Regions from separate parts of the Embleya scabrispora genome, predicted to be linked through region 2. Evidence: predicted binding sites of a transcription regulator. Region 2 holds the regulator's gene; the other holds the start of a gene.
The links. The regulator HspR, encoded in region 2, represses chaperone genes until heat shock. The targets are predictions, from matches to a motif close to TTGAGNNNNNNNNNCTCAA.

Region 1 (14,921 bases), 2.1 Mb from region 2:
CGTAGAGGGTGACCCCGTCGACGGTGGTCGCGGTGAACGTGCGCTCGACCCAGGTCGCGATCTCCTGCGCGGTGTTGCCGCCGCCCATGCCGCGCATCCCGTCGAGGCCGCCGCCGATGAAGTAGTGGATCCGGCCGTTTCGCACCAGCTTGCGGAATTCGTCCAGGGTCGGCGACGGGTCGCTGCCGTTGAAGCCGCCGATCGGCATCACCGGGTCGCCGGTGGCCAGTTGATAGCCGGACGCGCTGTTCGAGCCGACGGAGGCGGCCACCCAGGTGTAGCGGCCGGCGTCGCGCTTCAGCGCCGCGACGACCTCCTTGCCCGGCGTGCTGCCGTTGAGCAGGCCGCCCATGCCGCCGCCGGGTCGGCGTGCCGTGCCCCCTCCGTCCTGCGGGGCGGTGCCGTCGCCCATGCCCGGGCGTTGCCCGCGGGTACGGCCGGCGCCGTCGGGCGCTCCGGGGAACACCTGCGCCTCCGCGCCGGGTTGTCCGCCGGGCACCTGACCGCCCGGCGCCTGACCCGGCGGCACGCCCGGGAAGCCCCGTGGTCCACCAAAGCCCCCCGGCCCGCCCGGAAATCCCCGTCCGAAGCCCGCCCCCGCCGGACCCGCGCTCGGGATCGACCCGCGCTGTGCCGTGGTCACGGTGGCCCAGGTATAGCCCGCCGGCCCGGCCAGCAACGCCACCGCGGACACCCCGGCCGCCACCGGCGCAAGCCCGCGCAGCGCGGTGAGCGCGACGGCGAACACACCCAGGGCGCCGACGACTCCGCCGATCAGCACCGCGTGCCGCAACCACGGGTGCCAGTCCGGCGTACGGCCCAGCAGGTGGTGCGACCACCACGCGCTCACCGCCACGGTGAGTGCCGCGACCGCCGCCGCCCGCACCATTCGGCGCCGCTCCCACAACAGCGCCGCGCCCATCGCGACCAGCGCCGCGATCGCCGGCGCGAGGGCGATCGTGTAGTAGGCGTGGAAGATGCCCGCCATATAACTGAACGTCAGCCCGGTGCCCAGCAGCCATCCGCCCCACAGCACGAGCGCCGCCCGGGCGGGATCGGTGCGCGGCGCCCGGCGGGTCGACCACAGGCCCACCACCAGAAGAATCAGCGCGGCAGGCAACAACCACGAGATCTGGCCGCCCATTTCGGCGCTGAACATCCGGTCCCAGCCGGTGGCTCCCCAGCCGCGGCCCCGGGGCCCGCCGCCGCCCACACTGCCGGTCTCGTCCCCGTTGAGCCGACCGAGCCCGTTGTAACCCAGCGTCAGTTCGAGGATCGAGTTGTGCTGCGAGCCGCCGATGTAGGGGCGCGAGGATTCCGGCCACAGTTCCACGATCGCCACCCACCACCCGCCCGCGACCAGCAACGCCAGCCCCGACGAGAGCAGTTGTCGCACCCGTTGCCACCAGCCCACCGGCGCCAGCAGCAGATACACCGCCGCGAGCACCGGCACGACCAGGAACGCCTGGAGCATCTTGGCCAGGAACCCGACCCCCACACACGCCCCCGCCAGAACCAACCAGCGGGTGGCGCCGCTCTCCTGCGCACGCAGGACCGCGTACGCGGCGACGGTGAGCAGCAGGACGAGCAGCGCGTCCGGATTGTTGAACCGGAACATCAGCGCCGCGACCGGCGTGAGCGCCAGCACCGCCCCGCCCAACAGGCCCGCCCAGGCCGGGAATCGGCGACGGATCGCGAGATAGAGCACACCGACCGTGGCCACACCCTCCAGCGCCTGCGGGATCAGGATGCTCCACGCGTTGACCCCGAAGATCCGGGCGGACAGGCCCATCACCCACAGCGCCGCCGGCGTCTTGTCGACGGTGATCGAGTTGCCCGCGTCGGAGGAGCCGAAGAAGAACGCCTTCCAGCTCTCCGTGCCCGCCTGAACGGCCGCCGCGTAGAACGAGTTGGCCCACCCGGAAGCACCCAGGCCCCAGATGTAGAGCGCGCCGGTACCGACGAGCAGCGCGAGCAGCGCGGGGCGCACCCACGGCGCGTCCGCCTCACGTCCGCGCACCAGCCGGGCGTACCAGGGTCGATCGGCCGCGCCCCCGACTCCGGGAGCGGGGATCGGCAGCGGAACCACCACGGCGGTCATGCGTCCTCCTCGCGAGACGTGCTCTCGGCGGCGCCCGCCGACGTGATGGAAATCACCGACACCGTCGGTGCGTTCGGGCCTGTCGTGGCCGCGCCGGCGGGTGGATTCGGCACCGTCGCGCCCGTCGGGCGGCGGGCGGCGCGAAAGACCCAGACCCGCAGCAGCAGGAAACGCACGATGGTGGCGACCACGCCGGCGCCGACCAGCGCCACCGACTCGACCGTTCGGGACGGACCGGCCACGGCGGCGTGCAATCCGGCCAACACGGCGCTGCTCACGCCCAGGCCGACGACGAACGCCAGGCCGCCCTGGGCCTGATGGCGCCAGGCACCGGCGCGCCCGCGTACCCCGAAGGTGAAGCGCCGATTGGCCGCCGTGTTGGCGATCGTGGTGACGCTCAGCGCGAGGGCGTTCGCGGCGAGCGCGCCCAGGCCGTCCCGAAGCAGCACGTACAGCACCAGGTGGGCCAGCGTGCTGAGTACGCCGATCGTCGCGAAGCGCGGAAGTTGCGCGCGCATCCCGGTGGGCAGCCGCGCCTCGCGCACCCGGGCCGGGACCGGGACGCGAAACGTGCCGGCCGCGATCCGCCGGGCGACGCGGGCCATGCCGCGCAGATCGTCGATCGCGGTGTGCAGCACGTCGACCCGGCTGTCCGGATCGTCGACCCAGTCCACCGGGACCTCGTGGATGCGCAGCCCGTTGCGCTCGGCCAACAACAGGAGTTCGGTGTCGAAGAACCACTCCTCGTCGTGCACGTGCGGCAGCAGCGCCTGGGCGACGACCGTGCGGGCGGCCTTGAAGCCGCACTGGGCGTCGGAGAAGCGCGCCGCGAACACCCCGCGCAGCAGCAGGTTGTACGACCGTGAGACCACCTCGCGGCGCGGCCCGCGCACCACGTCGGCCGACCGGGCGAGGCGGGTGCCGATCGCCAGATCGCTGTGTCCGGTGACCAACGGCGCCACCAGCGGCAGGAACGCGTCCAGGTCGGTGGACAGATCGACGTCCATGTAGGCCACCACGTCGGCGTCGGACTCGGTCCAGACCTTGCGCAGCGCGCGGCCGCGGCCCTTGCGGTCCAGGTGGACCGCGCGGACGTGCGGGAGTTCGCGCGCCAACTCGCGCGCCACCGCATGGGTGCGGTCGGTGCTGGCGTTGTCCGCGACGATGATCCGGAAGGCGTACGGGAAGCCGCGCAGGAGGTAGGCGTGCAGGCGCCGGATGCTCGCGGTCAGCACGTGCGCCTCGTTGTACACGGGCACCACCACGTCCACGATCCGGGTGCGCGTGGGTGTCGTCAGGCTCATGGTCGGACGGTGTCGCGGCGGCCTGGGAGCCGGATGAGGCGTTTCTTAAGGTGCGATGAGAAACGCGCGACCGCGAACACGCGGCGGGCCGGACCCGGAAGTGGCCGAGGGGGGCTGGCGCGGGACGTACGTGGGATGCGAATCTCGCGTACCGAGACGCCTATGCTGCCGATCGGAAGACCGGCACAGCGCGACACAGCGATCCGGAGGTCGAATGAACACCTCGGCGGGCAGATCAGTCGGCGCGGACTCCCCGCAACCGTTCGTGGAGGCGGCCGAGATTCCGGCCGGCGGCCGGCTCTTCAACGCCCGGGTGGCCGGACCCGCGGCCGGGCGACCGGTGTTGTTCCTGCACGGCTTCCCGCAGACCTCCGCCTCCTGGACCGCGCAACTCCTGGGCCTGGCCCGGGCCGGCCACCGGGCGATCGCCTTCGACCAGCGCGGCTACTCACCCGGCGCCCGGCCGCCGCAGGAATCGGCGTACGGGCGCGACGAGTTGGTCGGCGACGTGCTCGCCGTACTGGACGCCCTCGGCCTGGACCGGGTGGATCTGGTCGGGCACGACTGGGGCGGCGCGCTGGCCTGGCAGGTGGCGGGGCTGGCGCCGGAGCGGTTGCGCACGCTGACGGTGGTCTCCACGCCGCATCCGGTGGCGCTGGCCTCGGCGGTCCGGGACGAGGCGACGGGCCAGCGCGAACAGTCCTCCTATATCCGGCTGTTCCGCACGCGCGGTGCGGCCGAGGAGAAGCTGCTCGCCGACGACGCCGCCTATCTGCGCGCGCTGTTCGCCTCGCTGCCCGCCGAGGCCGCCGAACGCTACCTCGCGGTGCTGCGCGAACCGGGCGCGCTCACGGGCGCGTTGAACTGGTACCGGGCGATCGACCCGAAGGCGCTGCTCGACATCGGCGACATCGACGCCCCGACCCTGTACGTCTGGAGCGACCGGGACGAGGCGTTCGGCCGCGCCGCCGCCGAGGCCACCGCCGACTCGGTCACCGGCCCGTACCGCTTCGAGGTGCTCGCGGACGTGGACCACTGGGTCCCGGAGAACGGCGCGGAGGCCCTGACCGGTCTGCTGCTCGAGCACTTGGCGGCGTTTCCGGCGCGGTGAGGCGACCGTACACACCCGTCGACCTCCCTCACTCCTCCCACAGGCCCGCCACGGTCAGGCCCGGGTCGATGTCGGCGAGCGCGCCGGCCGGGTCCAGGGTGGGCAGGACGCGGTGGGTCGCGGCGGCGTGCGCGTAGACCAGCAGCAGGTCCTCGGCGGTCCAGCGGACCGAGGGCCAGACCGGGTCGCGGCCGGGGCACAGTCGGATCAGGCGGGTGTGGAACTCGTCGAGCTCGGCCGGGTTGGTGAAGCTCCGGGCGGCCTCGATCGCGTCCCGGTCGGTGCGCAGGAGGGCGTGTGTGGGGATCACGGGGACGCGCATCACCGCGTCGGGATCGCCGTCCGACATGCCCATGCCGCGCGCGACACGGTGCAGCGCCGAGGCCATCAACAGCGCGACCAGCAATCCGCTGTCCTCGCGCACTCCCCCGGACGGGAAGAACCTCGCGTCCCAAAAGTGTTGTTCGGCGTTCAGATGCTCGCGCACGAGCATGCAGCCGACGCCCACGCAGCTCTGCGGCAGGGTTCTGGCAGCCATGCCGCTACGGTACGACTCCGGTGGCGCGCCGTGGCGCGGTTTCGGTTATTTACGACAACGGCCTCTTTGTGACGGCGGCATGCCGTACGACCATCACCTGCGGGCCACCCCCGCTCGGCTCAGCCCAGCTGGATCGATCGTTTCGACAGCCCGAACCAGAAGCCGTCGATCACCTGGCGCAGCGTGTCCAGGTCCTCGTGCCCGGCGCCGAGCGAGACGAACAGCGGGGCCAGGTGCTCGGTGCGCGGGTGGGCCAGGCGCGCGGCCGGCGCCTTGTGCGCGAAGTCGAGCAGCGCGTCCAGGTCGCCCGCGCGGAACGCCTCGTCGCCCCAGTGGTCGAACTCGGCCGACCACCCGGGCACCGGCGCCTCGGCCCGGGGGTCCAGGCCGCGCAGGTTGTGCGTGAAGAAGCCGCTGCCGACGATCAGCACCCCCTCGTCGCGCAGATCCGCGAGCCGGCGACCGACCCGGTACAGCTGCACCGGGTCGAGCGTGGGCAGCGACATCTGCAGGACGGGTACGTCGGCGTCGGGATACATCTCCACCAGCGGTACGTAGGCGCCGTGGTCGAGGCCGCGCTCGGGCGCGTCCCGCACGTCCGGCCCGAGCAGCGCCCGCACCCGCGCCGCCAGGCCGGGCGCACCGGGGGCCGGGTAGGTGACCCGGTAGTAGTGCTCGGGGAAGCCGCCGAAGTCGTACACGAGCGGGACGGTGCGCGTGGCCCCCAGCGCGATCGGGGCGTCCTCCCAGTGCGCGGACACCATCAGCACGGCCGTGGGCCGGGGCAGCTCGGCGGCCCACGCGGCCAGCTGACCGGTCCACAGCGCGTCGTCCGCGAGCGGCGGCGCACCGTGACCGAGATAGACGACGGGCATGCGCGACACGGCGGGCCGCGACGAGGTGGTCTCCATACGGACAGAATACCAAGTAGTTAGATGTTCAACAATTGATCCGACAGAAGAAATGTCGCTCCGAACGCCGTCGGGAGTAATCCACTGGCCGTCGCCCCCGGGGTGCCACTTATCCTTGACCCCGTAATGGGAACGCCAGTAGCCACATCTCAGCTCGCCGACCTCCAGGCGCGCCTGCCCCACCTGATGCTTCGGGATCAGGACCGTCTGCGCCGTCGCCTGGACCGGGCCCGCAAGAGTCGCAAGGGCCCGCAGCAGGTCGCCGAGACCGAGAGCCTGATCGCCGCGTTCGACGCCGCCGAGACGCGGGTCGCGAACCGGCGCGCCGCCGTGCCCACGATCGGCTATCCCGAGGCGCTGCCGGTCAGTCGCAAGAAGGACGACATCCTCGCCGCGATCCGCGACCACCAGGTCGTGATCGTCGCGGGCGAGACCGGCTCGGGCAAGACCACCCAGATCCCGAAGATCTGTCTGGAACTGGGCCGGGGCGTCCAGGGCCTGATCGGGCACACCCAGCCGCGCCGGATCGCCGCGCGCACCGTCGGCGACCGGATCGCCGAGGAACTGGGCGGACAACTCGGCGACGTGGTCGGCTACAAGGTCCGCTTCAACGACCAGTCGAGCGATCACACCCTGGTCAAGCTGATGACCGACGGCATCCTGCTCGCCGAGGTGCAAAACGACCGGTTGCTGCGCCAATACGACACGCTGATCATCGACGAGGCGCACGAGCGCAGCCTCAACATCGACTTCCTGCTCGGCTACCTCAAACAACTGCTGCCGCGCCGTCCCGACCTCAAGGTGATCATCACCTCGGCGACGATCGACCCCGAGCGCTTCTCGCAGCACTTCGACGACGCGCCGATCATCGAGGTCTCCGGCCGTACCTACCCGGTCGAGGTGCGCTATCGCCCGCTGGTCGCGGAGGTCGACGAGGACGAGGACGAGGAGGAGGGCGGCGGCAAACGCCGACCCGACGACCGCGACCAGGTCCAGGCGATCAGCGACGCGGTCGACGAACTGCTCGGCGAGGCGTCCGGCGACATCCTGGTCTTCCTCAGCGGCGAGCGGGAGATCCGCGACACCGCCGAGGCGCTGAACAAACGGCAGCTGCGCAACACCGAGGTGCTGCCCCTGTACGCCCGGCTGTCCGCGGCCGAGCAACATCGGGTCTTCCAGCAGCACACCGGCCGGCGGATCGTGCTCGCGACCAACGTCGCGGAGACCTCGCTGACCGTGCCGGGCATCAAGTACGTGATCGACCCGGGCACCGCGCGCATCTCCCGCTACAGCCTGCGCACCAAGGTGCAGCGATTGCCGATCGAGGCCGTATCGCAGGCCTCGGCCAATCAGCGCAAGGGCCGCAGCGGGCGCACCTCCGACGGCATCTGCATCCGGCTGTACTCCGAGGAGGACTTCGAGTCGCGGCCCGAGTTCACCGATCCGGAGATCCTGCGCACCAACCTGGCCTCGGTCATCCTGCAGATGACCGCGCTCGGCCTGGGCGACATCGCCGCGTTCCCGTTCGTGGAGCCGCCGGATCGGCGCAACATCAAGGACGGCGTGCAACTGCTCCAGGAGTTGGGCGCGCTCGACCCCGACGAGCCGGACGTGCGCAAGCGGCTGACCCCGGTCGGGCGCAAGTTGTCCCAGCTGCCGGTGGACCCGCGCCTGGCCCGGATGATCCTGGAGGCGGACCGCATCGGCGTGGTCCGCGAGGTGCTGATCATCGCCTCCGCGCTGTCCATCCAGGACCCGCGCGAGCGGCCCACCGAACACCAGCAGCACGCCGACCAGTTGCACGCGCGGTTCGCGGACAAGGAATCCGACTTCCTCGCGTATCTCAACCTGTGGAACTACATCAGGGAACAGCGCGACGAGCTGTCCTCCAGCCGGTTCCGCAAGATGTGCAAGAGCGAGTTCCTGCACTATCTGCGCATACGCGAATGGCAGGACCTGCACAGCCAGTTGCGCTCCGCCGCCAAGTCGCTGGGGATCGAGGCGACCGGCGAGCCGAAGGAGCCGAACACCCAGCACATCCACACCGCGATCCTGTCCGGTCTGCTCTCGCACATCGGGCTGATGGACCCCGCCAAGCGCGAGTACGGCGGCGCGCGCGGCACCCGCTTCTCGGTCTTCCCCGGCTCGGCGCTGTTCAAGAAGCCGCCGCGATGGGTGATGGCGGCCGAACTCGTCGAGACGTCCCGGCTGTGGGCCCGGATCGCCGGCCGGATCGAGCCGGAGTGGATCGAACCGCTGGCCGGGCACCTGATCAAGCGCACCTACAGCGAGCCGCACTGGGAACAGAAGATGGCCGCGGTGATGGCGTTCGAGAAGGTCACGCTCTACGGCGTGCCGATCGTGGCCGCGCGCAAGGTCGGCTACGGCAAGGTCGATCCGGAGCTGTCGCGCGAACTGTTCATCCGGCACGCCCTGGTGGAGGGCGACTGGCGCACGCACCACAAGTTCTTCGCGGCCAACCGGCGGCTGCTCGCCGACGTCGAGGAGCTGGAACACCGGGCCCGGCGCCGGGACATCATGGTCGACGACGAGACCCTGTTCGACTTCTACGACGAGCGGGTCCCGGCCGACGTGGTCTCCGGGCGGCACTTCGACGCGTGGTGGAAGAAGGCCCACCGCACCGATCCGGACCTGCTGAGCTTCGAGAAGTCGATGCTGATCAACGCCAAGGCCGGCGGGATCACCGAGGAGGACTACCCGAACACGTGGGTCGAGGAGGGTCTGGAGCTGGCGCTGACCTACCAGTTCGAGCCCGGCTCGAACGCCGACGGGGTGACCGCGCACATCCCGGTCGCGGTGCTCAACCAGCTCTCCGGCGAGGGCTTCGAGTGGCAGATCCCGGGGCTGCGCGAGGAGTTGGTGACCTCCTACATCCGGGCCCTGCCCAAGGGCATCCGGCGCGGCTTCGTGCCGGCGCCGGACTACGCGCGGGCGATCCTGGCCCGGCTCACCCCGCGCCGGGGCTCCCTGGTGGACGGCCTGGAGCGGGAGTTGAGCCGGATGGCCGGGATGCCGGTCAAGCGGGAGGGCTGGGACCTCGCGAAGGTGCCCGAGCATCTGCGGATGACCTTCCGGGTGCTCGACGACGACCGTCGCGTGCTCGCCGAGGGCAAGGACCTCGACGCGCTGAAGCTGAAACTGCGCGAGCGTATGCGCGCGGCGGTGTCCGAGGCGGCGAGCACGCTGGACATCGAACGCGCCGGCGTCACCACGTGGGATCTGGGCGAGTTGCCGCGCGTGGTCGAGCAGCGGCGCGGGCCGCTGGTGGTCAAGGCGTATCCGGCGCTGGTCGACGAGGGCGCCTCGGTGGCGGTGCGGCTGTTCGACAGCGAACCGGAGCAGCTGCGCGCGATGCGGGACGGGACGCGGCGCCTGGTGTTGCTCAACGTGCAGTCGCCGGTCAAGCAGATCCAGGGCCGGCTGCCCAACATGGCCAAGCTGACGCTCAGTCACAACCCGCACGGGGGCATCGACGCGCTCTTCGAGGACATCCTCGCGTGCGCGGCGGACATGCTGATCCGGGACGCGGGCGGGCCGGTGTGGGACGAGGCGGGCTTCGTACGGCTGCGCGATCGGGTCAAGGCGGGGCTGCCCCGGCTGACCGAGGACACGGTGGTCAAGGTCGAGCGCATCCTGGGCGCGTCCCACGGCGTGGCCGGGCGGCTGAAGGCGACCCGCAGTCCGGCACTGGCCCCGGCGCTGGCCGACCTGAAGGCGCAGTACACGGCGCTGGTGCACAAGGGCTTCGTGGCCGAGGCGGGGTGGCGCCGGCTGCCGGACGTGCACCGCTATCTCCAGGCGATGGAGCGCCGGTTGCAGCGGTTGGAGGCCGACCCGGTGCGAGATCGCGAGCGCATGCAGAAGGTCCATCAGATCCAGGCGGCTTACCGGGACTTGATGGACCATCAGGCAAAGGGTGCGCCGATTCCGGCCGAGGTGGCGGCGGTGCGCTGGCAGATCGAGGAGTTGCGGGTGAGCTATTTCGCCCAGTCGCTCGGCACCCCGCAGCCGGTGTCGGACAAGCGGATCCTGAAGACGATCGAGGAACTGCGCGGGTAGCGGCGGGCGGTGCGGCGGGGCCCGGGGTTCGAGGCCTCGGGCACCGCCGGTCCGCGTTCGGATCCGTGATCAGACCAGGTCGTTCTTGAACAGGTCGTGGTCGGTCAGCAACTTCTCCAGGCGAGCCTGGTCGACCCGGTTGACCACGGCCTCGCTCTCCTGCCGGTCGCGGACCACCTTGGCGAGGGTGATGCTGGAGGTCACCACGTAGAGCACGCCGATTCCGAGGAAGGCCCGGATCCAGCGGTCGACCGGGAGGTAGACGATCCCGATCAGGACCGCGCTCACGGACACCCCGAAGGACAGTGCGGCCTGGACGAAGAACCCTTGGGTGTTGTTGGTGCGCAGCGGCGAAGTCATGACAACAGTTTTGGGCCGGGCGGGTGGTGCGCACATGAGTAGGTGTACTCAAGTGCCACGACGCGCCGTCCGATCTCGATCGGGTTGTCCTCGCGTGGCCGAAAAGTGCCGCGCGAGCCGCCCCTTTCGGGCGGCTCGCGCGGTGGGTCGTCGAGGGGTCGCGGGAGATCAGGCGGCCACGGCGTGCCGGCTGTCGGCGGGTTCGAGGGCCAGGTGCAGGACCTCGCGGACGTCGGCGACCGCGTGGACGGTGAGCCGGCTCAGGATCTCCTCGGGCACGTCGTCCAGGTCGGCCTCGTTGCGCTTGGGGATCAACACCGTGGTCACACCGGCGCGTTCCGCGGCGAGCAGCTTCTGCTTCACGCCGCCGATCGGCAACACCCGGCCGGTGAGCGAGACCTCGCCGGTCATCGCCACGTCGGAGCGGACCGGCCGCCCGGTCAGCAGCGACACCAGCGCGGTGGTCATCGTGACACCGGCGCTGGGGCCGTCCTTGGGGACCGCTCCGGCCGGGACGTGGATGTGTACGCCGCGGTCCTTGAGGTCGCCCACCGGCACCTCCAGCTCCGCCCCGCGCGAGCGCAGGTAGGACAGCGCGATCCGGGCCGACTCCTTCATCACGTCGCCGAGTTGGCCGGTCAGGGTCAAGCCGGTGCCGCCGGTCTCGGCGTCCGCGAGCGAGGCCTCGATGTAGAGCACGTCGCCGCCCGCGCCGGTGACCGCCAGGCCGGTGGCCACGCCCGGTACCGCCGTGCGCTGTTCGGCCTTGCTCAGCAGCGACTCCGGGGTGTGCCGGGGCCGGCCGAGATAGTCGCGCAGGTCGCCCGCGTCCACCGTGATCGGCAGCGGGTGCGACGCGGCGTCCAGCGCCTGCCGGGCCGCGACCTTGCGCAGCACGCGGGCGATCGAACGCTCCAGGGTGCGAACGCCCGCCTCGCGGGTGTACTCGCCCGCGAGCAGCCGCAGCGCGTCCTCGGTGAAGGACACCTCGGTGGCGTCCAGACCCGCCTTGTCCAACTGACGCTTGATCAGGTGGTCCCGGGCGATGACGACCTTCTCGTCCTCGGTGTACCCGTCGAGGCGGACCAGCTCCATCCGGTCGAGCAGCGGCTCGGGGATGGTCTCCAAGACGTTGGCGGTGGCCAGGAACACCACGTCGGACAGGTCGAGTTCGACCTCCAGGTAGTGGTCGCGGAAGGTGTGGTTCTGGGCCGGGTCGAGCACTTCGAGCAGGGCCGCGGTCGGGTCGCCCCGGTAGTCCGAGCCGACCTTGTCGATCTCGTCGAGCAGGACGACGGGGTTCATGCTGCCCGCCTCCTTGATCGCCCGGACGATGCGACCGGGCAGTGCGCCGACGTAGGTACGGCGGTGGCCGCGGATCTCGGCCTCGTCGCGGACGCCGCCGAGGGCGACGCGGACGAACGAGCGGCCCATCGCGCGGGCCACCGACTCGCCGAGCGAGGTCTTGCCGACTCCGGGCGGGCCGACCAGGGCGAGTACCGCGCCGGAGCGCCGGCCGCCGACCACGCCCAGGCCGCGCTCCTCGCGGCGCTTGCGGACCGCCAGGTATTCGACGATGCGCTCCTTGACGTCGTCCAGACCGGAGTGGTCCGCGTCCAGGATCGCGCGCGCCTCGGCGACGTCGTACGCGTCCTCGCTGCGCTCGTTCCAGGGAATCTCCAGGACCGTGTCCAGCCAGGTCCGGATCCAGCCGCCCTCGGGCGAGGCGTCGGAGGCGTGCTCCAGCTTGTCGACCTCCTTGAGCGCGGCCTCCAGGACCTTCTCCGGCAGGTTCGCGGCCTCGACCCGGGCCCGGTAGTCCTCCTCCTCGCTGTCCGGGGTGCCGTTGAGCTCGTTGAGCTCCTTGCGCACCGCGGCCAACTGCTGCTTGAGCAGGAACTCGCGCTGCTGCTTGTCCATGCCCTCCTGGACGTCCTTGCGGATCGTCTCGGCCACGTCCAGCTCGGCGAGGTGGTCCCGGGTCCAGCCGACCACCTTGGTCAGCCGCTCCTCGACGTCGATCGTCTGGAGCACGTCGATCTTCTGCTGCAGGCTCAGGTAGGGGGCGTAGCCGGAGTTGTCCGCCAGGTCGCCGGCGTCCTCCAGCGCCTGGACGTGGTCCACCACCTGCCACGCGCCGCGCTTGCCGAGCACGGTGGTGACCAGGGCCTTGTACTCCCGGGCCAGCTCCAGGGCGCGCTCGTTCGCCTCGACGTCCGGCACCCGGGTCGCCTCGACCCACAGCGCCGCGCCGGGACCGGTGGTACCGCTGCCGATCCGCACCCGGCCCTCGCCGCGCACCACCACGACCGACTCGCCCCCGGGCAGCCGGCCGACCTGCTCGATCACGCCGAGCGTGCCCACCGCCGGGTACTGTCCGTCGTCGCGCGGAACAAGCAGCACCCGCGCCTTGCTCTCACTACGGATGCCGGGTCCGCCGGACCGCCCCGCGGCGGCCCGCGCGGCATCCACGGCGGCTCGGGTCTCCGCGTCGTCGAGTTCGAGCGGGACCACCATGCCGGGGAGGACGACGACGTCGTCCAGCGGAAGAACCGGCAGGGTCAGGGTCCCGATGGTCTCGCTCATGTCATGCCCCTTCAGTGGCCACAGTCGAAAAAGTTGCGCTGTACCGACTCAAGAAACACGAGCCCCTCTTTGTTCCCCCACTCGCCCCGATCCGTGTTCGCCCTGGGCGAAGTTGTTGTCGTGCAGCGCTGAAGGCTGCATGGGTGAGGTTCACACCCCGGTCGTGGCTGATGGCCGGCCCGCGACCGGTATATGGGCCGAGGTCGACGGCCTGCGGATGTGCGGCGGTGAGGTTGCCGCGACGGTTGACCCTGACGCGGGGTCAACGTCCCAGCATGGCTCGCATGACTGAGAAAACCGATCACTTCACGGTCCACCACGACGGCGTCACGATCCCGGTGTCTCGCGGCGGCCGGGGACGGCTACTGGTCCTGTGCCCCGGGCTCCTGACGACACAGGCCGATCTGCGCGAGTTGACCGAGCTGCTGCGGCGCGACCACGATGTGGTGACCTTCGACTTCAGGGGCCATGGGCTCTCCTCGGCCGCCGAACGGTACTCCTTCGAGGCGTTCCTCGGCGATCTCGTCGCCGTGATGGCGGAGCTTGTGCGCCTCGGCATGTCCTCGGCGCCCGTGCTCGTGGGCCACTCGCTGGGCGCGGACCTGATCGTGCACTACGCCGCCGAGTATCCCGGCGCCGCCGCCGAACTCGTTCTGATCGACGGGGCGAACCCGGTGCCCGATCCGTTCATCGGCGAGGCCGATCTGCCGGAGTTCCGCGCAATGGCGGAGGATCTGCGGCACGAGGCCGAGCGGGCCGAGGGCACACCACGTCAGGTACTGCTCACCGCACAGGACATCCTCGACCTGAATCTCGAGGTGGATGTGGTGCGGTCCGCAATCCTGGACCGCTATCGGAAGATCGACCGTCCGATCAGCATGATCATGTCGACCCGGATGGCCGGTGACAGCGGCGAAGGGCGTGCGCCGTGGCGCAATCGGAACTGGCGTGCCGGCATCGAGCGGCTGGTCCGCGAGCGGCCGCACGTCTCCACGTCCTGGCTCGACGCCGGTCACGGGCTGGTCGTCACCCACGCCCCGGACATCGCCCGGATCATCCGGAGTACCCAAGGCCCCGCGGGCCAGGCGACTTCGGAAGTCCACGAGACTGATCCGATGTTGACCATCGGCGAGTTGGCGTCGTACGCCGGGGTGACGGTGCGCGCGGTGCGGCACTATCACGCCAAGGGGCTGCTGCCGGAGCCGGAGCGGGATCACTCCGGCTATCGGAGATACGGCGCCGGCGCCGTGATCGAGCTGATCAGGATTCGCACCCTCGCCGCGGCCGGAGTCCCACTGGCGCGCGTGCGGGAGCTGCTGGAGGCCGACGAGGAGGAGTTCGCCGCGGCGGTCGAAGACATCGACAAGCGGCTGCGGGCGGAGATCCGGGAGCGGCAGCGGCACCGCGAGCGGATCGCCCGCCTCGCCGCCGGCGACAACCTGGCGCTGCCTCCGGAGGTGGTCGCGTTTCTCGACCACCTCCGGAAGCTTGGGGTCGACGCGCGAATCGTCCAGGTCGAGCGCGACGGCTGGATCCCGCTGGCCGCGCACTCACCCGAGCGGGTCCCGCAGTGGGTGGCACGCAAGCGGGAGCAGATCGCCGATCCACGGCTCATCGACTTCCATCTCACCCTGGGTCGGGCTTTCGACGAGGCCGACGACGTACGGCTGGTCGAGCTTGCCGACAAACTGGCCGACTACCTCACGCAGACGGCCGACGAGCAGGGTGAGGACTACGTCGACGATGTCGATATCGAGCCACCGTTCGCCAAGCTGATGGACACACTGGCGTTCGACAGCACGCCGCCGGCCCGTCGCCTGATCGAGCTGCTGAGGCAGCGAGGCTGGACCGGCTGGACCAAGCTCGAACGAACAGTGGGTAGATGACAAACCCACGACACAACTCGGGATCGAGCCCGTCGTCGGACCGA
Region 2 (14,921 bases):
AGGCGAGGCCGCCGACGATTCGCCGCCCACCTGGGACAGGATGGGGCCATGCCGAAATTCATCGAGAAGCCGACCGTGGTCGAGGCCGCCGGGAACATCCCGAAGACCATTCGCGAGTTCGTGGGCCGGGTCAACACCGGCGACGAGGCGCTCAGCATCGCGCACATGACCAGCCCCGGCGGCTGGGAGGAGCCGGGTCAGCGCCCCGAGTTCGACGAGTACACGGTGGTCCTGCGCGGCGTGCTCACCGTGGAGCACGAGGGCGGCACCCAGGAGGTCGCGGCCGGCCAGGGCATCCACACCGCCGCCGGCGAATGGGTCCGCTACAGCACCCGAGGCGAAGAGGGCGCCGACTACATCGCCGTCTGCCTCCCCGGCTTCACCCCGGACACGGTGCACCGCGACGCGTAGGGCGCCATTTCCGGCGGGTCGCAACAGCCGCGACCCGCCGGGGACGCCGAGCGCACCGGGTCAGATCTTGGCGGTGATCGTGGGGAGCAGCTTGGGGAGGAGTTCCCCCTGCCAGCCCTGCCAGGGCGAGTCGGTGCCCTCCTTGCTCAGGGATCCCGAGGCGTCGATCTGCAGGGAGTACTGGCCCTTGCGCATCCGCATGCCGTTCGTCGCGTAGTAGGCGTCGTCGGCGCCGCCCGCGGTGCCCAGGGCCTTGAAGTCGGGCTGGACCCGCTGGGCGCTGTTCTTGCCCAGGTTCCAGATGTAGTCGAGCTCCTTGGGAGCGTCGATGTTGTTGATCTGGATGGTCACCTTGATCACGTTGCTGTAGCCCCAGCCGCGCTTGGTGTTCACCGTGTACAGGCACGTCGTGCTGCGCAGCGCCGGGCCTCGGGACGCGTAGGAGCCGGCCGCCTTGGCGGTGCCCTGCTGCTCCTGGGAGGTGACCTCGGGGATGACCTTGGCCAGCTCCTCCGGGGTGATCAGGTCGCACACGTCCGGCCACGTGGACATGTCGTTCGCCACGGGCGCGAACTTGCCACCGGACTTCGGCGCCGGTGGGGCCGACGGGCGCGACGCCTCCTTCGACGGGGCCGTCGTCGGCGTGTTGTTCACCGCGTTCGGGTCGAAGCTCTCCAGCTTTCGGGCGCTCTCCGTAGGGGGGAGCTTCACCGCCTCGTTCTTCTTGCCGTCCGTGCCGTTGATCAGCAGGGCCGCGACCACCGTCGCCGCGGTGCCGCCGGCGACCACGGCCACCCAGCTGAAGATCTGCTTGCGGCGGTTGGGGCGCGGCGGCTGGGGCGGGTACGGCGGCGGGTAACCGGGCGGGCCGTAGCCGGGCGGCTGTTGGCCGTAGCCGGGCGGCGGGCCGTACTGGCCCGGCGGCGGCTGATGGCCGTAGTTGCCTTGGTAGCCGGGGCCCTGGCCGGGACCGGGCCCCTGATACTGGCCGGAGTTCGGGCTGTTGTACTGGCCGGTCATCTCAGTCGTCCGTCATCTTGATGTTGAGGACGCGCACGAGGGCAGGTCCGGCCTTCTTGGTCCAGGCGTCCCTCGTCTCGGGGCCGCCCGCCGAGTCCTTGGTGTCCGCCTTGAGGTCGATCACCACGTAGTAGGCCGGGGAGTCCGGCTTCGTGCCCTGCTTGAACAGGTTGAGCTTCGTGGTGTCGTTGCGGAAGGCGCTCTGCACGAACAGCTTGTTGGCCAAGTCCTCGAAGCCGGTGTACGGAGCCGCCTCGCTCTTGGCCTTCTCGTACATGTCCTTGACCGGCGCGGCGTCGCCGATCGCCTTGATGGTCATGGTGAGCTTGGCCGGCGTCGCGGGATCCGCGAGATTGGGCAGCTTGATGTTGACCGTGCACTCGAAGTTCTTGGGCGTCTTCGCGGCCTTCCGGCCCTGACGCCCGCCCACGATGCTCGAGTCGGGGATCGCGTTCTGGATCTCCTTGTCGGAGAGCATGTCGCACGCGTCCGGCCAGGTGCCGGTGTCCCCGCTGGCCCGGAACTTGGCGCCGTCGCTGAAGGCCACGCCGGGCGGCGGGGTGTAGCCGTCGGGGAACGCCACCCCGTTCTCCGCCACCGGCTTGTCGCCCTTGTCGTTCTTCTTGTTGATCTCGTCGACGATGTACGAGCCGGCGACGGTCGCCAGCACGCCGCCCACGACCACGCCGATCCAGCCGAGCACGGGCTTGAGCTTGCTGCGGCGCGGCGGCTGGTGGGGCGGCATCGGGCCACCGGGGTACTGCTGCTGGTACATGCCGGGCTGACCGTACGGCTGCTGCTGATGCGGCCCGCCGCCGTACTGGTTCCCCCCGGGGTTCCCGATTCGTACCATCCCCGTGCTCCTCCTGATTACCTGTTCCGACGCGCTGTTCCGATGCGCTGTCGCCGCTGCTGCCGTGCCGCGCGGACCGCGGTTACATCCGTTGCGTCCGGGTCTACATCCGGGCCACGAGGTAACCGATCAGCGTCGGCCCGTACTGCTTCACCCCGTCGTCGTCCGGGAGCCTCGCGCCGCCGGGACCGGTCAGCCCCGAGTGGACGTACAGCTCCACGAAATACGACCCCTTGTAGAAGTAGATGTAGCTGTCGTCGCGGAACGCGTCGTCGGTGCCCAGCTTGGTGCCCAGCTCCTCGAACTCGCCGAACGGCTTGCGTGCCCGGTTCTTCTTGGTGTCGCCGTAGTGGCCCTTGGCGATCACCGGGGTGCTCACCTCGTGCAGTGTGAGCTCGATCTTGGCGTACGACGGATACTTCGGATTGTTCGGGTCCGGTACGGCGAGGTCGAAGTTGCACTGGTTGTCGGCCGCACCCGGGAAGTCGTACTTGACCGACACGGTCGTGTCCGGCTTCCTGGTCTTGACCGTGGCGCCCTTGATCACCTTCCCGATCTGCGCGTCGGACAGCATCTCGCACGCCTTCGGCCAGCTCTTGCCGTCGTTGGTCGCATTGAATCCTGGCCCGGCGTCGGCCGGCGGCGCTGCGGGGAAAACCATCGGGCGTTGCAGGGGCGCCGCGCTCTGGCCTCCGGGGCCGGCGCTCTTGCCACCGCCGGAGGCTCCGGGCGCCACGGGGCCACCGGACGACTGCGGGCCGGACTTCGCGGTGTCCTTCGAGTCGTCGTCCTTCTTCAGGAACAGGAAGCCGCCGACACCGGCCGCGATCAGGACGAGCACGACCGCGATCCACAACACCGGCCGGTTGCCCCCGCGTTGCGGCCCTTGCGGCCCGTACGGCTGCCCGGGCGGCCCGTAGCCGCCCTGCGGCGGGTAGCCGGGCCGGAGAGGCGCATACCCCTGCTGCTGCGGGAATCCCTGCTGCCCGGGCGGGTAGCCCGGATGTTGCGGATACTGCCCGGGCGAGCCGTAGCCGCCGCCGTGCGGCCCGGGTTGTTGCGGCTGCTGCTGCCAACCCCCGCTCACAACCGCTGCCCCACGATCGCGGCCACCGTCGGACCGTACTGGCGCGCCATGGTGTTGTTCTTGAGCGGGTTGCCCTGCGAGTCCTCGAGTTGGGCGAACAGGGAGATCCAGACCCGGAAGCCGTTCTTCGAGATCTGCATGGTGGTGTTGTCCCGGAACGCCGCGTCCACGGCGATCTTGTCGGCCGGGATGTCGTCGTACTGATCGGGATACGCCTTGGACGTGCGCTCCTGGCTGGTCTTCTCCTTGGCGAAGGACGCCTTCTCGTCGGCCGGCGTCTTGTACCCCTGCGAGGTGATGCTGATCCTGGCCGGGTAGTTCGAGGACTGCTGGTTCGGCAGGTCGAGCGTGATCTCGCACTCGTTGTCGTTGACGTTGTTGCCGAACATGTTCGAGATGCGGCCCATGCGGCTCTTGCGCTCGCGGATCGTGCCCTCGGGGATGGCGGTCTTGATCTCTTCGTCCGTCAGCAGGTCGCAGGCCTTGGGCCAGGTCTTCGGATCGACCGTGATGCCGGTGATCTTGGGCCCGCTGATCGGCGGCAGCGTCGCCGGGATCTTCAGCTCGTTGGACATGTCGGTCTTCTTCGGCGCGGCCGCCGCGCTGTTGCTCGGCGCGGCGGTCTTGCCCACCACGACCGGCGCCGGCTTGCTCGCCTCGGCCGCCGGGTCCTTCTTCTCCGTCGGGTCGTCGAAGCCGATCGTCGCGACCAGCACGGACGCCACGACGGCCCCGGTGATGCCGGCGATCCAGGTGCCCATCACCTTGCGGCTGCGCGCCCCCCGCGGCGGACGGCCGTTGGCGTCGAGCTGGATCGGGTTCTGCGCGTACTGCTGGTAGTGGCCGTACTCGCTGTACTGCGGGTACGGGTAGCCGCTGGGCTCCTGGAAGCCGCCCTGTTGGGGCTGCTGCTGCGGAAAACCGCCGGGTTGCTGCGGATAGCCGGCCGGCGGCGGTGGGTAACCCCCTGCGGCGGACCCTGCGGGGGTCCGGACTGGCCCGGCGGGCCGGGCGGCATCGGAGGTACGGGCGGATAGCCCTGACCGTCACTCATGGGGGTCCCCCTAGGATCTCGGATTCCGCCCGCCGTCGGCGCGGCAGGCAGCAGGCGCGCGAACATGCTGCCATGTGCATGCGGAGGCCGCAGAGGTCAAGGGTGTCGTTTGTGGCGACATTCACCTGAATAAGTCTCCCGGGGCGCACAACGTTTCGATGACGCCAAGCATCCGGGCCGCACGGTCGCGTGACGAGATCAAGGCGCCGAATCCGCCCCTCACAGCCGCCGGGGCACTAAAGTTGAGCCGGGAATACTCAAGCGATTTGACCCGTTGAACCGGGCAGCTCATGCTTGAGCGACAAGCACTCAACTCTTCCCCTGGAGGAACCGAATCATGGCACGTGCGGTCGGTATCGACCTCGGTACGACGAACTCCGTCGTCAGCGTTCTGGAAGGCGGCGAGTCGACCGTCATCACCAACGCGGAGGGGTCGCGGACCACACCGTCCGTGGTTGCCTTCGCGAAGAACGGTGAAGTCCTGGTCGGCGAGGTGGCCAAGCGCCAGGCCGTCACCAACGTCGACCGGACCATCCGGTCCGTCAAGCGCCACATGGGGACCACCTGGTCCGTGGCGATCGACGACAAGAAGTACACCGCGCAGGAGATCAGCTCCCGCATCCTGATGAAGCTCAAGCGCGACGCCGAGGCCTACCTGGGCGAGAAGGTCACCGACGCGGTCATCACCGTGCCGGCGTACTTCAACGACGCCGAGCGGCAGGCCACGAAGGAGGCCGGCGAGATCGCCGGTCTGAACGTGCTGCGCATCGTCAACGAGCCCACCGCGGCGGCGCTGGCGTACGGCCTGGACAAGGCCGACGAGCAGACCATCCTCGTCTTCGACCTCGGCGGCGGCACCTTCGACGTGTCGCTCCTGGAGATCGGCGACGGCGTGGTCGAGGTCAAGGCCACCAACGGCGACAACCACCTCGGCGGCGACGACTGGGACCAGCGGGTCATGGACCACCTGGTCAAGCAGTTCCAGAACGCCCACGGCGTGGACCTGTCCAAGGACAAGATGGCCCTCCAGCGCCTGCGCGAGGCGGCGGAGAAGGCCAAGATCGAGCTGTCCTCCTCGATGGAGACCTCGATCAACCTGCCCTACATCACCGCCTCCGCCGAGGGCCCGCTGCACCTGGACGAGAAGCTCACCCGGGCCCAGTTCCAGCAGCTGACCCAGGACCTGCTCGACCGCACCAAGGTGCCGTTCCAGAAGGTCATCGAAGACGCGGGCATCCCGCTCTCGGCGATCGACCACATCGTCCTGGTCGGCGGCTCTACCCGGATGCCGGCCGTCGCCGACGTCGTGCGCGAGCTGACCGGCGGCAAGGAGCCCAACAAGGGCGTCAACCCGGACGAGGTCGTGGCCGTCGGCGCCGCGCTCCAGGCCGGTGTGCTCAAGGGCGAGGTCAAGGACGTCCTGCTGCTCGACGTCACCCCGCTGTCCCTCGGTATCGAGACCAAGGGCGGCATCATGACCAAGCTGATCGAGCGCAACACCACGATCCCGACCAAGCGTTCGGAGATCTTCACCACGGCCGAGGACAACCAGCCGTCGGTGCAGATCCAGGTGTTCCAGGGTGAGCGCGAGATCGCCGCGTACAACAAGAAGCTCGGCATGTTCGAGCTGACCGGCCTGCCGCCGGCCCCGCGCGGGCTGCCGCAGATCGAGGTCACCTTCGACATCGACGCCAACGGCATCGTGCACGTGTCCGCGAAGGACCTGGGCACGGGCAAGGAGCAGTCGATGACCATCACCGGCGGCTCGGGCCTGCCGAAGGACGACATCGACCGCATGATGCGCGAGGCCGAGGCGCACGCGGAGGAGGACCACCAGCGTCGCGAGGCCGCGGAGACCCGCAACCAGGCCGAGCAACTGGTGTACACCACCGAGAAGTTCATCAAGGACAACAGCGACAAGGTCCCGGCCGACGTGAAGACCGAGGTCGAGACGTCGCTGACCGAGCTCAAGGACGCGCTCAAGGGCGAGGACCTGGCCGCCATCCGCGACGCCGCGGAGAAGGTCAGCACCACGAGCCAGAAGCTGGGCACCGCGATGTACGCGAACGCCCAGCCGGGCGCCGAGGGCGCGGCCGGCGCGGGTGACGCCTCGGCCAACACCGCCGACGACGACGTCGTGGACGCCGAGATCGTCGACGAGGACCGCAAGGGCGGTGCTGCGTGACCGAAGGGAACGGCTCGAACCACGGCGCCGTCCCGGGCGACGCCCAAGAAACCGAGTCGAAGCCGGAAACCGGGACCGCCGCCACCGCGGCGGCCCCGGCCCCCGGGGCGGCCGAACTCGCCGAGCTGCGCAACCAACTCGGGGAGCGCACGGCCGACTTGCAGCGGCTTCAGGCGGAATACGCGAACTACCGCAAGCGGGTCGAGCGGGACCGCAACGTGGCGGGCGAGGCGGCCGCCATCAAGGTGCTGAGCGAACTGCTGCCGGTGCTCGACGACATCGGCCGGGCGCGCGACCACGGCGAACTGGCGGGCGGCTTCAAGTCGGTCGCCGAGTCGCTGGAGTCGATCGTGGCCAAGATGGGGCTGCAGAGCTTCGGTTCCAAGGGCGACCCGTTCGACCCGACGGTGCACGAGGCGCTGTTGCACTCGTACGCGACCGATGTCACCGAACCCACGTGTGTGGAGATCCTGCAGCCCGGTTATCAAGTGGGCGAGCGGATCATCCGACCGGCACGGGTGGCGGTCGCGGAACCCACGGCGGAGGCCGAGGGCGGTCCGGAGGAGTCGGGCGAAGCGGCCGGCAGCTGAACCGTCACCGGGAACGAGACGACGAGAAGCGGAGAGGAGGGACGCCGATGCGCGGGTGGTGTGAATCCGGAAACGGGCGCTCGGAGCACGAGGGCACCCCGACCCGATCGGCGAGGGGCGCATGAGTACGAAGGACTACCTGGAGAAGGACTACTACAAGGTGCTCGGCGTCCCCAAGGACGCCGGCACCGCCGAGATCAAGAAGGCGTATCGCAAGCTCGCCGTCGAGTTCCACCCGGACAAGAACAAGGGTGACACGAAGGCCGAGGAGCGCTTCAAGGAGATCTCGGAGGCCTACGACGTACTGGCCGACGACAAGCGGCGCAAGGAATACGACGAGGCCCGGACCCTGTTCGGCAGCGGCGGCGGCTTCCGCGGCGCCGGCGGCGGACCGTCCGGCTCCGGCGGCTTCCCGTTCGACCTCGGCGACATCTTCGGCGGCCAGCAGGGCGGCGCGGGCAACACCGGCGGGCTGGGCGACATCTTCGGCGGCCTGTTCGGCGGCGGTCGCCAGACCGGGCGTCAGCAGCCCCGGCGCGGTACCGACGTGGAGTCCGAGGTCACCCTCGACTTCGCCGACGCGGTCGACGGCGCGACCGTGCCGATCCGGCTGACCAGTTCGGAACCGTGTCGGCACTGCAACGGCACGGGCGCGGCCGCGGGCACCACCCCGCGGATGTGCCCGACCTGCGCGGGCTCGGGCAACGTCAGCCGGCCGCAGGGCGGTTTCGGCTTCTCCGAGCCGTGCCGCGACTGCAAGGGCCGCGGGCTGCTCGTGGACGACCCGTGCATCGTGTGCAACGGCAGTGGCCGGGCCAAGAGTTCGCGCACGATGCAGGTCCGGATCCCGGCCGGGGTCCAGGACGGGCAGCGCATCCGGCTCAAGGGCAAGGGCGCTCCCGGCGAGCGCGGCGGCCCGGCCGGCGACCTGTACGTCGTCGTGCACGTCAAGGCGCACTCCGTCTTCGGACGCAAGGGCGACAACCTCACGGTCACCGTGCCGGTCACCTTCCCGGAGGCCGTGCTCGGGGCCGACGTCACCGTACCCACGCTCGGCGGCATCCCGGTCACGCTCAAGCTCCCCGCGGGCACGGGCAACGGCCGCACGCTGCGGGTGCGCGGGCGCGGGGCGGCACGCAAGGACGGCACTCGGGGCGACCTCCTGGTCACCGTCGAGGTGACGGTCCCTCAGCAGCTGAACGACAAGGCGCGCGAAGCGCTGGAGGCGTTCCGCGAGGCGACCGTCGCGCACGATCCCCGAGCCGATCTGTTGGACGCGGCGAAGGGGGCATGACATGCGACCGGGTGGCTTTGGCGGTGGCGGTGTCGGCGGTGGACACGGCTTCGAGATCGACGAGACCTCTCCGGTCTACGTGATCTCGGTGGCCGCCCAGCTGTCCGGCCTGCACCCGCAGACGTTGCGACAGTACGACCGCCTCGGCCTGGTCTCGCCGGACCGTACGGCGGGCCGGGGGCGGCGCTATTCCGCCCGCGACATCGTGCAGTTGCGCGAGGTGCAGCGGCTCTCCCAGGAGGCCGGCATCAACCTCGCCGGGATCAAGCGGATCCTGGAGCTGGAGAACCAGGTGCTCGCGCTGCGCATGCGCGTGGCCGAGATGGAGCACGCGCTGCACGAGGCGACGGACGCGAGCGCCCGGCGCGAGGCGGCCGTACACGCGTCCTACCGGCGCGATCTGGTCCCGGTCCGACCGCAGGCGGGCACCGCGCTCGTGGTGTGGAAGCCGCGGCGCGGGCGCTCGGACTGACGGCCGCGACGTCGTCGAGGAAGGCGGTACGGCCCCGGCCGTACCGCCTTCCTCGACGCAGCCTCGATGCTTCCTTGATGCGCCTCGCTACGCGTCAGTAGGGTCGCGGCATGAAGCCGAATCGTCGGGACGTCCTGAAGTACTCGGCCGCGAGCGCGGCACTGCTCGGAGTGGCCGCGTGCTCCGACGACGACAAGGACAAGCCCGACGGGAAGTCGAGCGACGCGCCCAAGTCGGGCGCGCCGGCGCCCGCCGGCGCGGCCGGCACCACGCTGGAGCGCACCCTGGTACTCGGCCCGCCCGGACCGGGCGGCTACCGCAAGATCGTCGCCGGACCCGGTGAACCGCACCTGCTGCGCGGCGAGTTGGTCCCCGGCGGCCGCTCGGGCGACAAGGCGAAGCGGCGCTCGCTGGTCGCGTTCACCCAGTTGACCGACATCCACATCCAGGATTCGCAGTCGACCGCGCGCGTGGACTTCCTCGACCGGCACAGCGACAAGGACCAGCCGTTCGCCAAGCTGCTGCCCTTCCAGTCGGCGTACCGCCCGCAGGAGGTGCTGACCGCGCAGATCGCCGAGGCGATGGTGCAGTCGCTCAATCGGATCGGCAAGGGTCCGGCCCTCGGCGCGCCGCTGGCCTTCACGATCTGCACCGGCGACAACACCGACAACATCCAGTTCAACGAGCTGCGCTGGTACATCGACGTGCTCGACGGCGGCAAGAAGGTCACGCCGGACTCGGGCGATCGCAACAGGTACGAGGGCCCGATGGACGCGGTGGCGTACCACGAGCGCTACTGGCACCCCGACGGCACGCCGCCCGGGCAGAAGGACGACGTGCCGCGCGCCCGGTACGGCTATCCCACCGTGCCGGGCCTGCTGGACGCATGCCGGCGGCCGTTCGACGCGACCGGCCTGAAGACCCCCTGGTACAGCGCCTACGGCAACCACGACGGCCTGGTCCAGGGCAACCTGCCGGTCAGCGAACTGCTGGGCAAGGTCGCGGTCGGCGACGAGAAGGTGCTCGACATATCGCCCGGACAGACCGTGGCGGCACTGGCGCTGGGACTGCAGAGCGGCAAACCGGACGCGCTGGCGGCGCTGTTGGCCGGCCCCAAGCGCAAGGTCACCGCCGACCCGGATCGTCGCCTCGTCGACCGCGGGGAGACGATCAGGGAGCACTTCAACACCACCGGCCTGCCCAAGGGCCACGGCTTCACCCAGCAGAACCTGGACACCAAGACCGCGTACTACACCTTCGACCAGGGTCCGGTGCGCTGCCTGGTCCTGGACACGGTGAACCCGTACGGCTCGGACTCGGGTTGCCTGGACCCGACCCAGTTCGCCTGGCTGGAGGACCAGCTGGTCAAGGGCAGTTCCAGCCATCTCGACGAGCAGGGCAAGGTGGTGCGGGGCACCGGCCAGGACAAGCTGTTCGTGCTGTTCAGCCACCACACCCTCGACACGATGACCAACAAGACCGTGCCGTCCGGTGAGCCCGCGCGGATCCTGGGTCCGCAGGTGCTGGCGCTGCTGCTGCGGTTCCCGAACGTGGTGCTGTGGGTCAACGGGCACACCCACGACAACAACGTGAAGCCCTACCCGCGTCCGGCGGGCAGCGCGGTCCCCGGCGGGTTCTGGGAGGTCAACACCGCGTCGCACATCGACTGGCCCTCCCAGGCGCGGATCGTGGAGATCGCCGACAACGCGAACGGGACCCTGTCCATCTTCGGCACGATCATCGACTCGGCCGGCCCGGAATCACACGGCAACAAGATCGACTCCCCACTCGCCCTGGCCGCCCTGGCCCGCGAACTCGCCGGCAACGACTGGCAGGAGCGAGACCGCCCCGACCCCAAGGTCGACGGCCGCCGAGGCCGCCTGGAGGACCGCAACGTGGAACTCCTGGTCCCGGCCCCTTTCAACCCCTCCGGCGCTTGAGAACACCCGAACACGGCCACCGCGTCGCACAACCCAACCAAATCAGCCCGTCCGGCGCTTGAGGACAAGCGGGCCGCGGGCCGGCCGCGGCGACCCTCGCCGACGAGCGTCGTGGGCTCACCACACCACCGTCACCACTCGGGCGCAGCGCGACTTCGAGCGTTTGACCAGTTCGCCGTTGGGGCGGTCGCTGCCCGCGACCCAGGCCATCGCCTCGCCGGGGCTGCGACCGCCCCGGCGCTGGCGCCTGGTCAGCCGCTCGTCGCGCACCCGGTCCGAGGCGTGCACGTACCAGACCTCGGTCATCAGGCAGTAGGCGTCGGTCCAGCCGGGCGCGTCCAGCGCCAGGTAGTTGCCTTCCGTCACCACGATCCGCGTGCCGGGCCGCACCACGTGCCGCGCGGCGACCGGCTCGTGCAACGTCCGGTCGTAGTCCGGCACGTACACGTCCCGATCCACCTCACGCACCACCCGCGCCAGCGTGGTCGCGTAGCCCCACACGTCGAACGTGTCCACCGCGCCCTTGCGATGCAGCCGCCCGATCCGCTTGAGCTGCACGTTCGAGAGGTGGAACCCGTCGAGCGGCACGTAGGCGGCCGTACCGGACCCGACCCGCTGCTCGATCGCGCGCACCAGCCGACCGGCGAGCGTGGACTTCCCGGCTCCCGGCGGACCGGCGAGACCGAGCACGACCCGCTCGGCCTCGGGCGCCGCCGGAATGAGCCGTACCGCCTCATCCGCGAGCGCGTCGAGTGTTTCGAGGGCACCGGACACATCTGGCATGTCCGCAGTGTAAGCATCCCGGGCAGCGCATGGTTGAGTGGAATAGACTCAACTTAGTTGTGGTTTTTCCAGTCAACGAACCGTTCGGGTGCGGTACGTGCGCGGCACGGACGGGATGATGGCCGTGACAGCGCGTGCCCGAAGCGAAGGAGTCGCACACCTCACATGGATGCACAGAAGCTCACCACCAAGGCCCAAGAGGCCCTTTCGGTCGCCATCCGCAAGGCTGCCGCAGCGGGACACCCCCAGGTGGAGCCCGCGCATCTGCTGCTCGCCCTGCTCGAACAGCCCGAGGGGATCGCCGTCCCGCTGCTCGGCGCCGCCGGTGTGGACGTGCCGCTCCTGAAGGTCGCCGTCGACCGGATCGCGGATCGTATGCCGAGCGCGTCCGGCTCGACGGTGGCCGCCCCGCAGCTCGCCCGGGAGACGATGCTCGCGCTGGACGAGGCGGAGAAGCAGGCCGACAAGCTCGGCGACGCGTTCGTGTCCACCGAGCACGTCCTGGTCGGCCTCGCCTCCGGCCGCTCCGGCGCGGTCGCCGAGGCGCTGCGCGAGGCCGGGGCCACCCCGCAGGCGCTGCTCGACTCCTTCAAGGCGGTGCGCGGCAGCACGCGGGTCACCTCGCAGGACCCGGAGAGCACCTACCAGGCGCTGGAGAAGTACGGCCGCGATCTGACCGAGGAGGCCCGCAACGGCAAGCTCGACCCGGTCATCGGCCGCGACTCGGAGATCCGCCGGGTGGTCCAGGTGTTGTCCCGCCGGACCAAGAACAACCCGGTACTGATCGGTGAACCCGGCGTCGGCAAGACCGCCGTCGTGGAGGGCCTGGCCCGGCGGATCGTGGCCGGCGACGTACCCGAGTCGCTGCGCGACAAGCGGCTGATCGCGCTCGACCTGGGCGCGATGGTCGCGGGCGCGAAGTATCGCGGCGAGTTCGAGGAGCGGCTGAAGGCCGTCCTGAACGAGATCAAGTCCAGCGACGGCCAGGTCGTCACCTTCATCGACGAGCTGCACACCGTCGTCGGCGCGGGCGCCACCGGCGACGGCTCGATGGACGCGGGCAACATGCTCAAGCCGATGCTCGCGCGCGGCGAACTGCGCCTGGTCGGCGCGACCACGCTGGACGAGTACCGCAAGCACATCGAGAAGGACCCGGCCCTCGAGCGCCGGTTCCAGCAGGTGTTCGTGGGCGAGCCCAGCGTCGAGGACACGATCGCGATCCTGCGCGGGCTCAAGAGCCGCTACGAGGCGCACCACAAGGTGCAGATCGCCGACTCCGCGCTGGTGGCCGCGGCCACCCTGTCCGACCGCTACATCACCGCGCGCTTCCTGCCCGACAAGGCGATCGACCTGGTCGACGAGGCGGCGTCGCGGCTGCGCATGGAGATCGACTCCTCCCCCGTCGAGATCGACGAGCTGCAGCGCTCGGTGGACCGGCTGCGGATGGAGGAGATGGCGCTCGCCAAGGAGACCGACGCGGCCAGCCGGGACCGGCTGGAGCGGCTGCGCAAGGACCTGGCCGACAAGCAGGAGCAGCTCAGCGGGCTGACCGCGCGCTGGCAGCAGGAAAAGGCCGGGCTGAACCGGGTCGGCGAGCTGAAGGAGCGCCTCGACGCGGCACGCGGTGAGGCCGAGCGGGCCCAGCGCGACGGGGACTTCGAGAGCGCGTCGAAGCTGATGTACGGGCAGATCCCGACCCTGGAGCGCGAGTTGGCCGAGGCCGCGGCGACCGAGGGCGATCGGGGCACGGACGGCACGGCGATGGTCAAGGAGGAGGTCGGCCCGGACGACGTGGCCGACGTGGTCTCGTCCTGGACCGGCATCCCGGCGGGGCGGCTGCTCGAAGGTGAGCGCGGCAAGCTGCTGCGGATGGAGGACGAGTTGGGCCGGCGGCTGATCGGGCAGCAGGCGGCCGTGACGACGGTGTCCGACGCGGTACGCCGGGCCCGGTCCGGGATCGCCGACCCGGACCGCCCGACCGGCTCGTTCCTGTTCCTGGGACCGACCGGCGTGGGCAAGACCGAGCTGGCCAAGTCGCTCGCCGACTTCCTCTTCGACGACGAACGCGCGATGGTGCGCATCGACATGTCGGAGTACGCCGAGAAGCACTCGGTCGCGCGCCTGGTCGGCGCGCCGCCCGGCTACGTGGGCTACGAGGAGGGCGGCCAGCTGACCGAGGCGGTGCGCCGGCGGCCGTACTCGGTGGTGCTGCTCGACGAGGTCGAGAAGGCGCACCCCGAGGTCTTCGACGTACTGCTCCAGGTGCTCGACGACGGGCGGCTGACCGACGGCCAGGGCCGCACGGTGGACTTCCGCAACGTGGTGCTGATCCTGACCTCGAACCTGGGGTCGCAGTATCTGGTGGATCCCATGCTGTCGCCGGAGCGGCAGCGCGAGATGGTGATGGACGTGGTCCGCAACGCGTTCAAGCCGGAGTTCCTGAACCGGCTGGACGACATCGTGCTCTTCGACGCGCTCGGTACGAACGAGTTGGCGCACATCGTCGGTCTCCAGGTGGATCGCCTCGGTGCCCGGCTCAAGGACCGGCGGATCACCCTGACGGTGACCGACGCGGCGCGCGATTGGCTCGCGCTGACCGGCTACGACCCGGCGTACGGCGCTCGGCCGCTGCGCCGGCTGATCCAGACCGCGATCGGCGACAAGCTCGCACGCGCCCTCCTGGCGGGTGAGATCGGCGACGGCGACACGGTTTTGGTCGATCTCGACGAAGCGGGCGACGCGCTGGTCGTGCAACCTCGGAAGCAGGCCGTCAAGACACTGTGATCGGCCGCCTCGGCGGTCGGTGGGCATGGGCGGAATACGCGGCGCCGGGACCTCTTGCGGGTCCCGGCGCCGCGGCATGGCAGCATGCATGTGTACAGATCTGACGGTGCGTCACACAACTGGCGAGCCGGGTGGATCGGTGCGCCGCGTCCGGATCGGCTCGGGAGCCGGTCCGGGGTGGAGTGTGGGGTCCGACAAGATCGTCCGGCGTGGGATAAAGCGGGCAAAACCTGCGAAGCCGATAGCGTCCGGCGTGACAGATATCATCGACGCAGTGGTTAAGTTACCAGTGGGTAAGATGCCCGCACGGCCGTACGCTGTCGGCCGATACACGCCCCGGAAGGGACGTCCCACCGGAGGAGCCGAACGCCCATGCAGCTCGCAGCGATCGTGATCTCGCTGTTCATCAGCGTGATCGGGTTCGCCCTACTCGGGCGCACCGCCGCAT

Region 1: the regulator HspR is predicted to act here: its motif matches at 13,025-13,043, upstream of lon (endopeptidase La).

Annotation. Positions count from the first base shown of each region.
Region 1 is NZ_MWQN01000001.1:1,094,063-1,108,983, forward strand. It holds gene B4N89_RS04900 (ArnT family glycosyltransferase) at 1-2,101, opposite strand, end outside; gene B4N89_RS04905 (bifunctional glycosyltransferase family 2/GtrA family protein) at 2,098-3,405, opposite strand; gene B4N89_RS04910 (alpha/beta fold hydrolase) at 3,620-4,516, shown strand; gene B4N89_RS04915 (hypothetical protein) at 4,545-5,054, opposite strand; gene B4N89_RS04920 (dioxygenase) at 5,174-5,965, opposite strand; gene hrpA (ATP-dependent RNA helicase HrpA) at 6,092-10,045, shown strand; gene B4N89_RS04930 (YiaA/YiaB family inner membrane protein) at 10,115-10,405, opposite strand; gene lon (endopeptidase La) at 10,574-12,991, opposite strand; partial or broken gene B4N89_RS53305 (alpha/beta fold hydrolase) at 13,276-14,022, shown strand; gene B4N89_RS04945 (MerR family transcriptional regulator) at 14,107-14,877, shown strand.
Region 2 is NZ_MWQN01000001.1:3,165,970-3,180,890, forward strand. It holds gene B4N89_RS14050 (cupin domain-containing protein) at 49-411, shown strand; gene B4N89_RS14055 (hypothetical protein) at 472-1,431, opposite strand; gene B4N89_RS14060 (hypothetical protein) at 1,433-2,284, opposite strand; gene B4N89_RS14065 (hypothetical protein) at 2,388-3,371, opposite strand; gene B4N89_RS14070 (hypothetical protein) at 3,368-4,132, opposite strand; gene dnaK (molecular chaperone DnaK) at 4,763-6,610, shown strand; gene grpE (nucleotide exchange factor GrpE) at 6,607-7,200, shown strand; gene dnaJ (molecular chaperone DnaJ) at 7,322-8,494, shown strand; gene B4N89_RS14090 (heat shock protein transcriptional repressor HspR) at 8,496-8,966, shown strand; gene B4N89_RS14095 (TIGR03767 family metallophosphoesterase) at 9,077-10,906, shown strand; gene B4N89_RS14100 (nucleoside/nucleotide kinase family protein) at 11,024-11,689, opposite strand; gene clpB (ATP-dependent chaperone ClpB) at 11,855-14,473, shown strand; gene B4N89_RS14110 ((Fe-S)-binding protein) at 14,846-14,921, shown strand, end outside.